DNA from 3 places in the Brevibacillus sp. GCM10020057 genome. Region 3 is predicted to be linked to each of the others. Evidence: riboswitches for the same ligand, from Rfam matches in the RefSeq annotation. Region 3 holds a riboswitch; each other region holds the start of a gene.
The links. A riboswitch is a leader RNA that binds a small molecule or an ion and turns the genes downstream of it on or off. The one in region 3 is predicted to bind cyclic di-AMP.

Region 1 (3,272 bases), on a different contig from region 3:
CGAGCACGTAATGCGTATGTGGAAGTATGTTTTGATAGATCGTTTGCGTAAATGCACCTGTCCCCGGTCCCAGTTCTATGATGACATCTGCCTCATCCCAGTTGACTCGGCTCAACATGCGCTCACACAAAAAACGGGAGCTGGGAGCAATACTGCCGACACGTCCGGGATCAGCAATAAACCGTCGCAAAAAGACCAAAAAATCTGCCAAGAATAGGACCTCCTAGGGGAAAAGCAGCCTGAAGGTCAGGCTGCCGATTGCCACAATCTATTCTACATCCGGTGCCCTAGTTCCTGTCCGTTCAGGATGGATCTGCTGGTGTCACCGTTGTTTTTTTCTCTTGCATCGCTGCCTTGATCTTTGCCAGTTCGGCATCGAGATCGTCTTTTTCCAGATCAGACAAGGCGTTGTCCAGGCCAAAGCTCGTTTGCCGCCATTGTCCGCTCATTTGCGCTTCTGCTTCCATGCGCATGACTTTTTCTTCCATGCGGGCAAATCCCCGACCGGCTGTCTGGTTGCCTATCCCTGCCACTGCCTGGTTCACCTGTTTTTGCGTACGAGCTACTTGTGCTCGTGCCATCAGAGTAAATTTTTTCGCTCGCATCTTATAAAATTCCTCTTTTAGCTCGGCCAGTTTTTCACGCATTTGGCCGGCAGCCTCCGCAGCGGTCAAGTAGAGCGTCTCATATTCCTGGGCGCGGCTTTCGTACTGCTTTTTGTCTGCGAGCGCACGACGCGCCAATTCGTCTTCGCCTTCCGTCAGGGCGAGCTTCACCTGGCGATCGCGTTTTTCGACGAGTGCGGTCGCTTCCTCCCACTGCTGACGGAATTTTTTCTCCAGCGCTACCTGACGGGCGACTGCCACTTCGACCTGCCCGATTTCCACTTCCATGTCACGCATGTACTGGTTGAGCATGACGACCGGGTCTTCCATCGAATCCAATGCATCGTTCACCGAAGCTACAGTCAGGTCACGCAAACGTCTAAAGATACTCATGTTCTTTTTCCTCCTCATCATATCACATCATTTTTCCTCATCCAAAATCCAATGCCTGAAAAACCAATTGCAATTACTGCCGATTTCGCGTCACTGCTCTTTCCCAAAGATCGAGGTCGTCTTCCTTCAACATGCGCTTCGCCCACCGGCTCTCCCACTCGGATGGTCCCTGTGGCGGTGTCGGCTTCTGTCGAATGAGGCGGTACCCCAGGTAGATCACGCCGATCGCCACGATGCTGTGGAACAGCAGATGCAGCTTTCCAGACAGCAGCAAGAAACCCAAGAGGAAGACGATCACTCCCCAGAAGCGGGAGCCGTGACCCAAAATTTTGCGCGCTCCGTACAGCATGAGCACGCCGGGAATCAGCAGTCGCAAAATGTCACCGCTGTCGATACCGAATTGGTCGAGCAAAACCAATCCGCCAATGAGCAGCAGAACCAGCCCGAGCAGAAACTTTCCAGACCGTTCGCTCATTCCTTGCTTCCCTCCAATCGCCCTTTGCTGGTGCAAATGTGAACCTTATGGCCTTATTGTAGCCTCGCAGCCAACCTCCCCATAACGGGCGGGCGGTTGGTTTTTGTCTCCGTCCTTGGACGGATGGCGCTTCCTGCCGCAATCGGACGAGCCTGCTTCCCCCTTTTTCTCACAGCCGTTTCCCTGCTTTGCCGAACCATTTCGTTACAAGATCAGACAAAATTTTGTGACAAAATCGTGAACAAACACTTCAAAAAAAGGAAAAGCCAGTCAAATAGAGAACTTCGATAAGGTGCGTGTAAAAAAACATCGAAAATAGCCGAGTTCCGCTTGTCGGAAACGGGGGAACCACGTTTTTGGGGTGAATGGCTGTCTTTTGCGGCAGACTAGGGAGTCCTTTCGACCGAACCCTTCAGCTAACCTCGTAGGCTTCTGAAAGGAGCAGTTTCTTTTGCGCAAGTTGTTCGTTTCTCTGTTTATCGCTGGATTGCTTGCAATGGGAGCAGGCGCTGTACAAGCTGCCGAGGAGTCCACTCCTTTGACAGATGTCGTCAGCGACCTGTACGGCGTCCCTTACAAAGCATCCGGCACATCAAAAAAGGGCTTTGACTGCTCCGGATTTACGCGCTACGTATTTGATGCGTTGGGTGTAGACCTGCCACACAACTCGGCCGCCCAATTCAATTTGGGAACGCCTGTCGCCAAAGCTGACCTGCAGCCAGGCGATCTGGTATTTTTCCAAACGAACGGTCAAAGCATCTCGCATGTGGGCATCTACATCGGAAATGGCACATTCGTGCACTCGGAGTCAGGGCGTGGAGTCGTCAACACCAAATTGAACGACCCCTACTACTGGAGCAAGCGTTACGTTGGCGCCAAGCGTCTGAACGTACCTGTTCTGGAAGCCGCTGCTCCGAAGAAGGAAAACGCGGTGCAAGCTGCGTCGCTGCCGGAAAATCAAGCAAAAAAGTAGTCATTCGGCAAAACAAGAGCCAGGGACTTCGTGTCTCTGGCTTTTTCTGACGAAATTTAGGACCAGGTGTCAGTATGTGACCTTATTTCAAACCACCAGTAATAGGTTGCCTTCACTTGCAATCGGCATGTTATGATAGAGTTATTAAATTTTTTTGATCGCTTATTCACGAACGGTTATTTTCTTATATTATTATAGAAGCAAGTGGGGGGAGTTTTCCGTGAAAGAGCATATACTGATTGTGGATGACAACCTGGAGATTATCGAAATGCTTGAAGATATTTTGGAAAATGAAGGTTTTGAGGTTTCGTCCGCCGACAGCGGGGAAGCGGCCCTTGAGCTGCTAAACAGCGGCGAGAAAAAGCCCAGCCTGATCCTGCTCGACATCATGATGCCGAACATGAGCGGCTACGAGCTCTGCTCGCAGATTCGCCGCGAATGGGATTTGCCGATCCTCTTTTTGAGCGCCAAAGGGAGAGCTGTCGACAAGGTCGTCGGCTTCGAGATCGGCGCTGACGACTATATTACCAAGCCGTTCGACACCGAGGAACTGCTGGCCCGCATTCGCGCCCATCTGCGCCGCTACGAGCGCATTCGCAAGCATACGGAAGAACAGCCGGATAAAGACTCGGCAAACTCGCCGATCACGGTATTGAAATTCAAAGACCTGGAAATTCATAAGGAGACCTACTCTGTCTACGTCAGCAACCAAAAAATCGACTTGTCCACCAAGGAGTTCCAACTGCTCACCTTCCTGGCGGAAAACGCGGGCATCGTCTTTACGCGCGAGCAAATTTACGACCGCGTCTGGGGATATGGCTACGGC
Region 2 (3,272 bases), on a different contig from region 3:
AACAGGACCCGTACTGCTCGCACTACTGGTATCCTTCAAAACAATCTTAATGTTGCCCTCACCGCGCACATCGACCTGGTCAACCTGAACAACGAAAATGTTGAGGTGCGGGTACAAGTGCTGAACTGGGGAAATGCGGTCACGCAAACCAACCCTGTCGGCACTTTGCTCGATGTCACGCAGACTCTTCCAGGAAATACCCGTATTGCACTCAATGCCAGTGTACCCGCTTCCTTCCATTATGAAGTTCGTCTGTTTGTTCGCAGAAATCACGGCAATGACGGCGGCAGCGACGATAGCAATGTCCTTCTGACCACCTACGGACGTACTTCCATCGGCGGTGGCCAGCTGGTCGGCCTTTCCGTACTGGACAGCCAGTTGCAGACCGTCCGCGTCGATGACTGATTCTAAGCAACATCTGCAAGAGCGAGAAAAAGGAATTATGGTAGGAGCCATAGTTCCTTTTTCTGTTCAGATGAATCCAGCTGGAGTCAATGGTTCTGTTTTGCAGGCACAAAAAAACTGCCCGCGTACGGACAGTTTTTTGCAAAGGAGACTTACAGTTTTACTACGTTCTCAGCTTGTGGGCCACGGTTGCCTTGCACGATGTTGAATTGAACGCGTTGACCTTCATCCAAAGTTTTGAAGCCTTCCCCCTGGATTGCGCTGAAGTGTACGAAAACGTCGTCTCCGCCTTCTACTTGAATGAAACCGAAACCTTTTTCTGCGTTAAACCATTTTACTGTTCCGTTCGTTTGCATTGAAAAAAACCTCCAAGAAAGTCAATTTTGAATATGCTAGTCATATTTACCGAAGCAAATAAAAGTTCACATATCATGAAGAAATACCTTCTGACCTAAAGATATGTCTTCATGATATGTGAATGCATACCTGCTACTGTCATATGAAAATCGTTAATACGGAACTACATCAGGAAAAGTACATCTTTTGAAAACCTAAAACAACGAAAGCCCTGCCTCTCTTTCATCCTTGCGGCTCCGATGACCGCGCCAGTGTGAATCGGGCATTCAAAAAACAAAACGTAAGATCCTGCTCGTGCGAATCTTACGTAACGGATTCTCAAGTAGTAACAACATTCTACCACACCTGCCTTGAAGTCGCAACCGTCCAGTCAGACATGCCATCCGCGCCCGCATCTGCTACAATGTATCCGAGGAGTGATACGAATGAACAAAGACGTGGTTAACCGCAGCGAACTCGAACAGCTGCGGAAGGAAAACGAAAAGCTGATCATCCTGGATGTGCGCGACGAGGAAAAATATCGGGCCGGCAGCCTGCAAGTGGACGGTCTCACCCCCGTGAACGTACCTTTTGTACATATGAAGGAACAGGATCAACCTCTGCAAGACCAGCTCGCTGCGGCTTGCAAGGACGCAACGATCATTACCGTTTGCACGACGGGAAACAAGGCGCAAAAAGCCGCTGCCCTGCTGCGGGAAAACGGCTACCGCGCAGTCGCTTTGGAAGGCGGACTGACGGCCTGGAATTCCGCTGAAAAACAACCGGAATAAGGAAGCTTTCCAGATCGTTGGCAAAAATTGTTCCTATCTTTCCACCCGACATGTCTGGTATTCTGGGTCATGCCAACAAAAAAGCCGAAACTTCCTCTCGAATGGAAGTGCGGGGGATTTTTTATTTGCAGTTGTGAGACTGCATGGGGTGAATCGCCAATGGGCGTAGGGTTGTTTCCTCAATCCGAATCCGTCAACTAACCTCGTAGGCCAAAAAAAGGAGAGATGTGAATATGAAACGCCTCGGAACGATTGCAATCGCGACTTTGGGATTGGGTTTTGCCCTGTCCGGCTTTTCTTCCACAGCTTCTGCCGCCGCTGCAACTACTTGCCCGATACAAGCGTCTGCACCTTACATGCAGCAAATCCAATGGTTCCCATATATGAGCTACTTGCAGCAATTTGGCTACCAATTGCCTGTGAAGCCGACGCAGCCGCAAAAGCCTGTCCAGGCTCCTGTGCAGCAGCCTGTCAAAAAGCAAACGCCAGCAGTTGCGCAGCCGCAAGCCAAGCCGGCTGCACCTGTCAACAATGCCGGGCAGCTGGCCGAAGCTTCTGATGTCGTAAAACAGGTAGCGAACCTGGTCAATCAGGAGCGGGCGAAAGCTGGACTGAAACCGCTGCAACTGGACACATCTCTGTCGAAAATGGCGCTCGCCAAAGCCCAGGACATGTCGAGCAACCACTACTTCGACCACAACAGCCCTACGTACGGTTCTCCCTTTGACATGATGAAGCAATACGGCATCTCGTTCATGACTGCCGGGGAAAACATCGCCATGGGTCAGCGAACGGCCGAAGAAGTCATGACGCAATGGATGAACAGCGAAGGCCACCGTCAAAATATTATGAACCCGGCTTTCACCAAAATCGGCGTAGGCTACGTCAACGGTTACTGGGTGCAAGAATTTATCGGATAAGAAAAAACCTGAGCTTGAAGCGAAAGCCGAGCCTCTCTGGAAGAGGACTCGGCTTTCTTTGCGTTGCTGTGATTGGCTGAAAATGCCAGCTAGCGGCTGATGATATGCTCCAGATCCTTCAAGGCAGCTGCGGCTGCGGCCGTCGGGTCCGACTTTCCGCCGATGACGAGCAGCTCGCCCATTACATCCGTTTCGACACGGATGGCTTTGGTCGTCCCTTTTACGCTTGCAAACGGATGGGTGGGCTCCACTGCCAATAGTTCCACTGCGGCGCGGACACCTGCAGACGTCTTGCGGATGCTTCCCACCAGCTTCGGCGTCAATCCCGCCTCTTTCCAGGCCGCGAGCTGTTTTCGGCTCACATCCCGCACGCCCATGATCGGCACATCCGCCAGCTTTAGCTGCCCAGCAAACGCGGCGTTGGCGAGAATTGTCACCTTGCATGCCGTATCCCAGCCGTCGAGATCAAATGTCGGATCAGGCTCGGCGACTCCCATTTGCTGTGCCCGGGCGATTGCTTCCTCGCAGGAAATGCCCTCGTCCATCATGCAGGTCAGCACGTAGTTGGCCGTTCCTGTAAAGACGCCCTCCACGGCCAAAATTTCGCATCCCGCCACGTTGTACTGCAAGAGGTCGATCGTAGGGAGCGCCGCAGCCGTAGCCCCACTGATTTTGAGCGAGACCCCGTGCTTGCGCGCCAAGCCGGATAAGTTCGCGTAGTCTGTCACCAGCGCCCCTTTGGAGACCGCGATCACATGCATTCCCTGCTCCAACGCACAGCGTATGTAAGCAAGCCCCGCCCCGCCTGTAGCAATGTCGG
Region 3 (3,272 bases):
GATTCTGGTGACGGTCGGGGCGAGCGAAGCGATCGACATCGCCCTGCGCGCCATCCTCGATCCGGGCGACGAGGTGCTGGTTGTGGAGCCTTGTTACGTGTCCTATGAGCCGGTCATTCGTCTGGCGGGCGGCGTGCCGGTGTTTCTTACGACCAAGATGGAAAACAACTTCAAGCTGACGCCGGACGAACTGGAAAAGCGCATTACCGAGCGCACCAAGGCGATCATCTTCTGCTACCCGAACAATCCGACCGGCGGCACGATGACGGCAGACGAGTGGAAGACTTTGCTGCCGATCATCGAGAAGCACGATCTTTTGGTCATCTCCGACGAAATCTACGCGGAGCTGACGTACGGCCGCATGCACGACAGCATCGCGGCGTTGCCAGGCATGAAGGAGCGGACCATTCTCATCTCCGGCTTTTCCAAAGCCTTCGCCATGACTGGCTGGCGGCTCGGCTACGTTTGCGCCACCCCTGACCTTTTGGAGGGGATGCTGAAAATACACCAGTACACGATGCTGTGCGCGCCGACGATGGCCCAGATGGCTGCCCTGGAGGCGCTGCGGCACGGACGAAGCGACATGGAGCGGATGATCGAGAGCTACCGTCAGCGCCGCAATTTCGTCGTCGACGGCTTCCGCCAGATCGGTCTCAGCTGCCACGAGCCGGACGGCGCTTTCTACGCCTTTCCATCCATCGCGTCGACCGGACTTAGCTCGGCGGCGTTTGCCGAAAAGCTGCTGCTGGAGGAAAAGGTCGCAGTCGTCCCTGGCGACGTGTTCGGCGAAAGCGGAAACGGCCACATCCGCTGCTCGTACGCGACTTCTATGGAGCAGCTGAAAAAGGCGCTGGAGCGGATGGAACGGTTGCTGGCAAAGTTGGCGTAGGCCGCCCGGCGCGTGGGTGAGGCCGTAAGAGTACCGCGCCACTTGTTTCGAGCAGCCTGTGCAAAAAAATAAGCGGGGCTTGCTCTTTACAATCGGTGGCTTCGGGAGTAATATTTGTTTCGTGATGAACAACTACAAGATCCGAATCGCTGAGTCCCGATCAGGGAACGGGGGAACCAACAGCGGCTGCAAGTCCGAGTCGCATGGGGTGAATCTCGAGCAATCGAGTAGGGTGACTCTTCCACCCGAATCCGTCAGCTAACTCCGTAAGCGTATGAGAGAAGCAACCTTACCTTTTGCGATAACGACATAGTTTTTTTGCTATGCCTGGAAGCCAAGTGAGTTCTTCTCGCTCGGCTTCTTTTTTGTTCCATTTTTTCAGGAGGGAAGGGATTACTGGAGCGTACTGTCAGTGAATTGTCCGGAAAACAGGGGAAACTAACAGAAACAAATATGCTGGTGAGGGGAATAGACATGATCTCGGCATTCAAACGATTTTTAATCGGCAGACCGATGAAATCAAACGAGCTGGGGGAAGAAAAACTGTCGAAAGTAAAAGCGTTAGCGGTGCTCTCATCCGATGCCTTGTCATCGGTAGCTTACGGAACCGAACAAATTTTGCTGGTGCTCGTTACGCTGGGAGCGGTTGCGCTGTGGTATTCGATCCCCATTTCGATAGCGGTTGTGGGACTTTTAACAATACTGATCCTGTCCTACAGGCAGACGATCTTTGCTTACACGACGGGCGGCGGGGCGTACATCGTAGCCAAGGACAACTTCGGCACCTCTGCGGGATTGGTGGCGGGCGGCTCTTTGCTTGTGGATTACATTTTGACTGTGGCGGTGAGCACATCAGCTTCTACGGACGCCATCACATCGGCCTTTCCGAGTCTGCATGACCATCGCATCCTGATCGCGCTGCTCATGATTACCGCAGTGACGATCCTCAATTTGCGGGGGATCACGGAGTCGGCGACGATCCTGATGTATCCCGTGTACCTGTTCGTCATTGCCATTTTCATCCTGATCGCGGGCGGGACTTACCAATGGCTGACCGGCCACGTACAGGCACATGCGCCGGTGTACGGAGCGGCTGTCCCGGGCATCACGATGTTTTTGCTGCTGCGTGCGTTCAGTTCCGGCTGCTCGGCGTTGACCGGGGTCGAAGCGGTCTCGAACGCGATCCCGAACTTCCGTCATCCCGCGCCGAAAAATGCGGCGGCCACCTTGATCATGATGGGGCTGATTCTCGGTGTCATGTTCATGGGCATCAGCCTATTGGCCTACATCTACGGCATCGCGCCCCATGCCAGGGAAACAGTCGTCTCGCAAATTGCCTCTGCGGTTTTCGGGAGAGGGATCATTTACTACTTCATCCAGGCGGTCACAGCGCTCATTTTGTTTCTGGCGGCCAATACGGCGTTTGCGGCCTTTCCGTTGCTCGCGTTTATGCTGGCAAAGGACCGGTTCATGCCAAACATGTTCATGGTGCGCGGGGACAGACTGGGCTTCTCCAACGGGATTATTTTTCTGGGCATCCTGTCTGCCATCCTGATCATTGCCTTCGGGGGAAGGACGGAAAATCTCATTCCGCTGTACGCACTCGGCGTCTTTATCCCGTTTACGCTCTCACAGGCGGGGATGATGAAGCGCTGGGTGACGAACAAGCCGAGGGGCTGGTTCACGCCGTTTCTCATCAATACGATCGGGATGCTGACGACCTTGACGATTTGCCTGATCTTCCTCATTACGAAATTTACCCAGGTGTGGGCGATCTTTGTTTTTCTGCCGATTGTTATTTTTATTTTTCGGAAAATCAACGAGCACTATACAGATTTGGCGGATGAACTGCGGCTTGATATTCACACCGACAAGCCGGAGCCCAAAGGCAGCGTCATCGTCATTCCGGTGGCGGGCATCTCGCAGGTCGTGAAAAATACGATCAGCTATGCACAGTCTTTGTCAGACGACATCGTGGCGGTCTACGTCGGGTTCACGGACGAAGACATGAAGAAGATGGAGGAGAAGTGGAACCAGTGGAATCCAGGCGTACGTCTGATCGTGCTGCGCTCCCACTACCGCAGCATCATCAAGCCGCTGTTCAGGTTCATCGACACGGTAGAGTGGAAAAAGGCGGAAACAGATCACGTGACGGTGATGATTCCGCAGTTTATTACCAAGCGCTGGTGGCATAATTTGCTGCACAACCAGACCAGCCTGTTTTTGCGGGCGTATTTGTTCGCACGACAAGATGTGAAGATCGCGACGGTTCCGTACCGGCTGAAAAAATAAGCGGAAAGGCAATCAGCTGGACGCGGAGCGCTTCCGGCAAAATAAAGAAGCTCCTTGCCACCCGTCAGTGTCACGGATGGGCCAGGAGCTT

Region 1: linked by a shared signal. The riboswitch ahead of ACFSO0_RS04180 (C40 family peptidase) and the one ahead of ACFSO0_RS19430 (APC family permease) in region 3 are both predicted to bind cyclic di-AMP.
Region 2: linked by a shared signal. The riboswitch ahead of ACFSO0_RS16665 (CAP domain-containing protein) and the one ahead of ACFSO0_RS19430 (APC family permease) in region 3 are both predicted to bind cyclic di-AMP.

What each region holds. Positions count from the first base shown of each region.
Region 1 is NZ_JBHUJW010000011.1:131,753-135,024, reverse strand. Features, by position in the region: gene ACFSO0_RS04195 (class I SAM-dependent methyltransferase) at 1-211, opposite strand, end outside; gene ACFSO0_RS04190 (PspA/IM30 family protein) at 303-998, opposite strand; gene ACFSO0_RS04185 (LiaF transmembrane domain-containing protein) at 1,072-1,473, opposite strand; cyclic di-AMP (ydaO/yuaA leader) riboswitch at 1,781-1,920, shown strand; gene ACFSO0_RS04180 (C40 family peptidase) at 1,925-2,446, shown strand; gene ACFSO0_RS04175 (response regulator transcription factor) at 2,667-3,272, shown strand, end outside.
Region 2 is NZ_JBHUJW010000043.1:609,817-613,088, reverse strand. Features, by position in the region: gene ACFSO0_RS16680 (hypothetical protein) at 1-405, shown strand, start outside; gene ACFSO0_RS16675 (cold-shock protein) at 558-761, opposite strand; gene ACFSO0_RS16670 (rhodanese-like domain-containing protein) at 1,188-1,532, shown strand; cyclic di-AMP (ydaO/yuaA leader) riboswitch at 1,605-1,759, shown strand; gene ACFSO0_RS16665 (CAP domain-containing protein) at 1,766-2,452, shown strand; gene ACFSO0_RS16660 (homoserine dehydrogenase) at 2,542-3,272, opposite strand, start outside.
Region 3 is NZ_JBHUJW010000044.1:13,791-17,062, forward strand. Features, by position in the region: gene ACFSO0_RS19425 (aminotransferase) at 1-889, shown strand, start outside; cyclic di-AMP (ydaO/yuaA leader) riboswitch at 1,027-1,177, shown strand; gene ACFSO0_RS19430 (APC family permease) at 1,364-3,181, shown strand.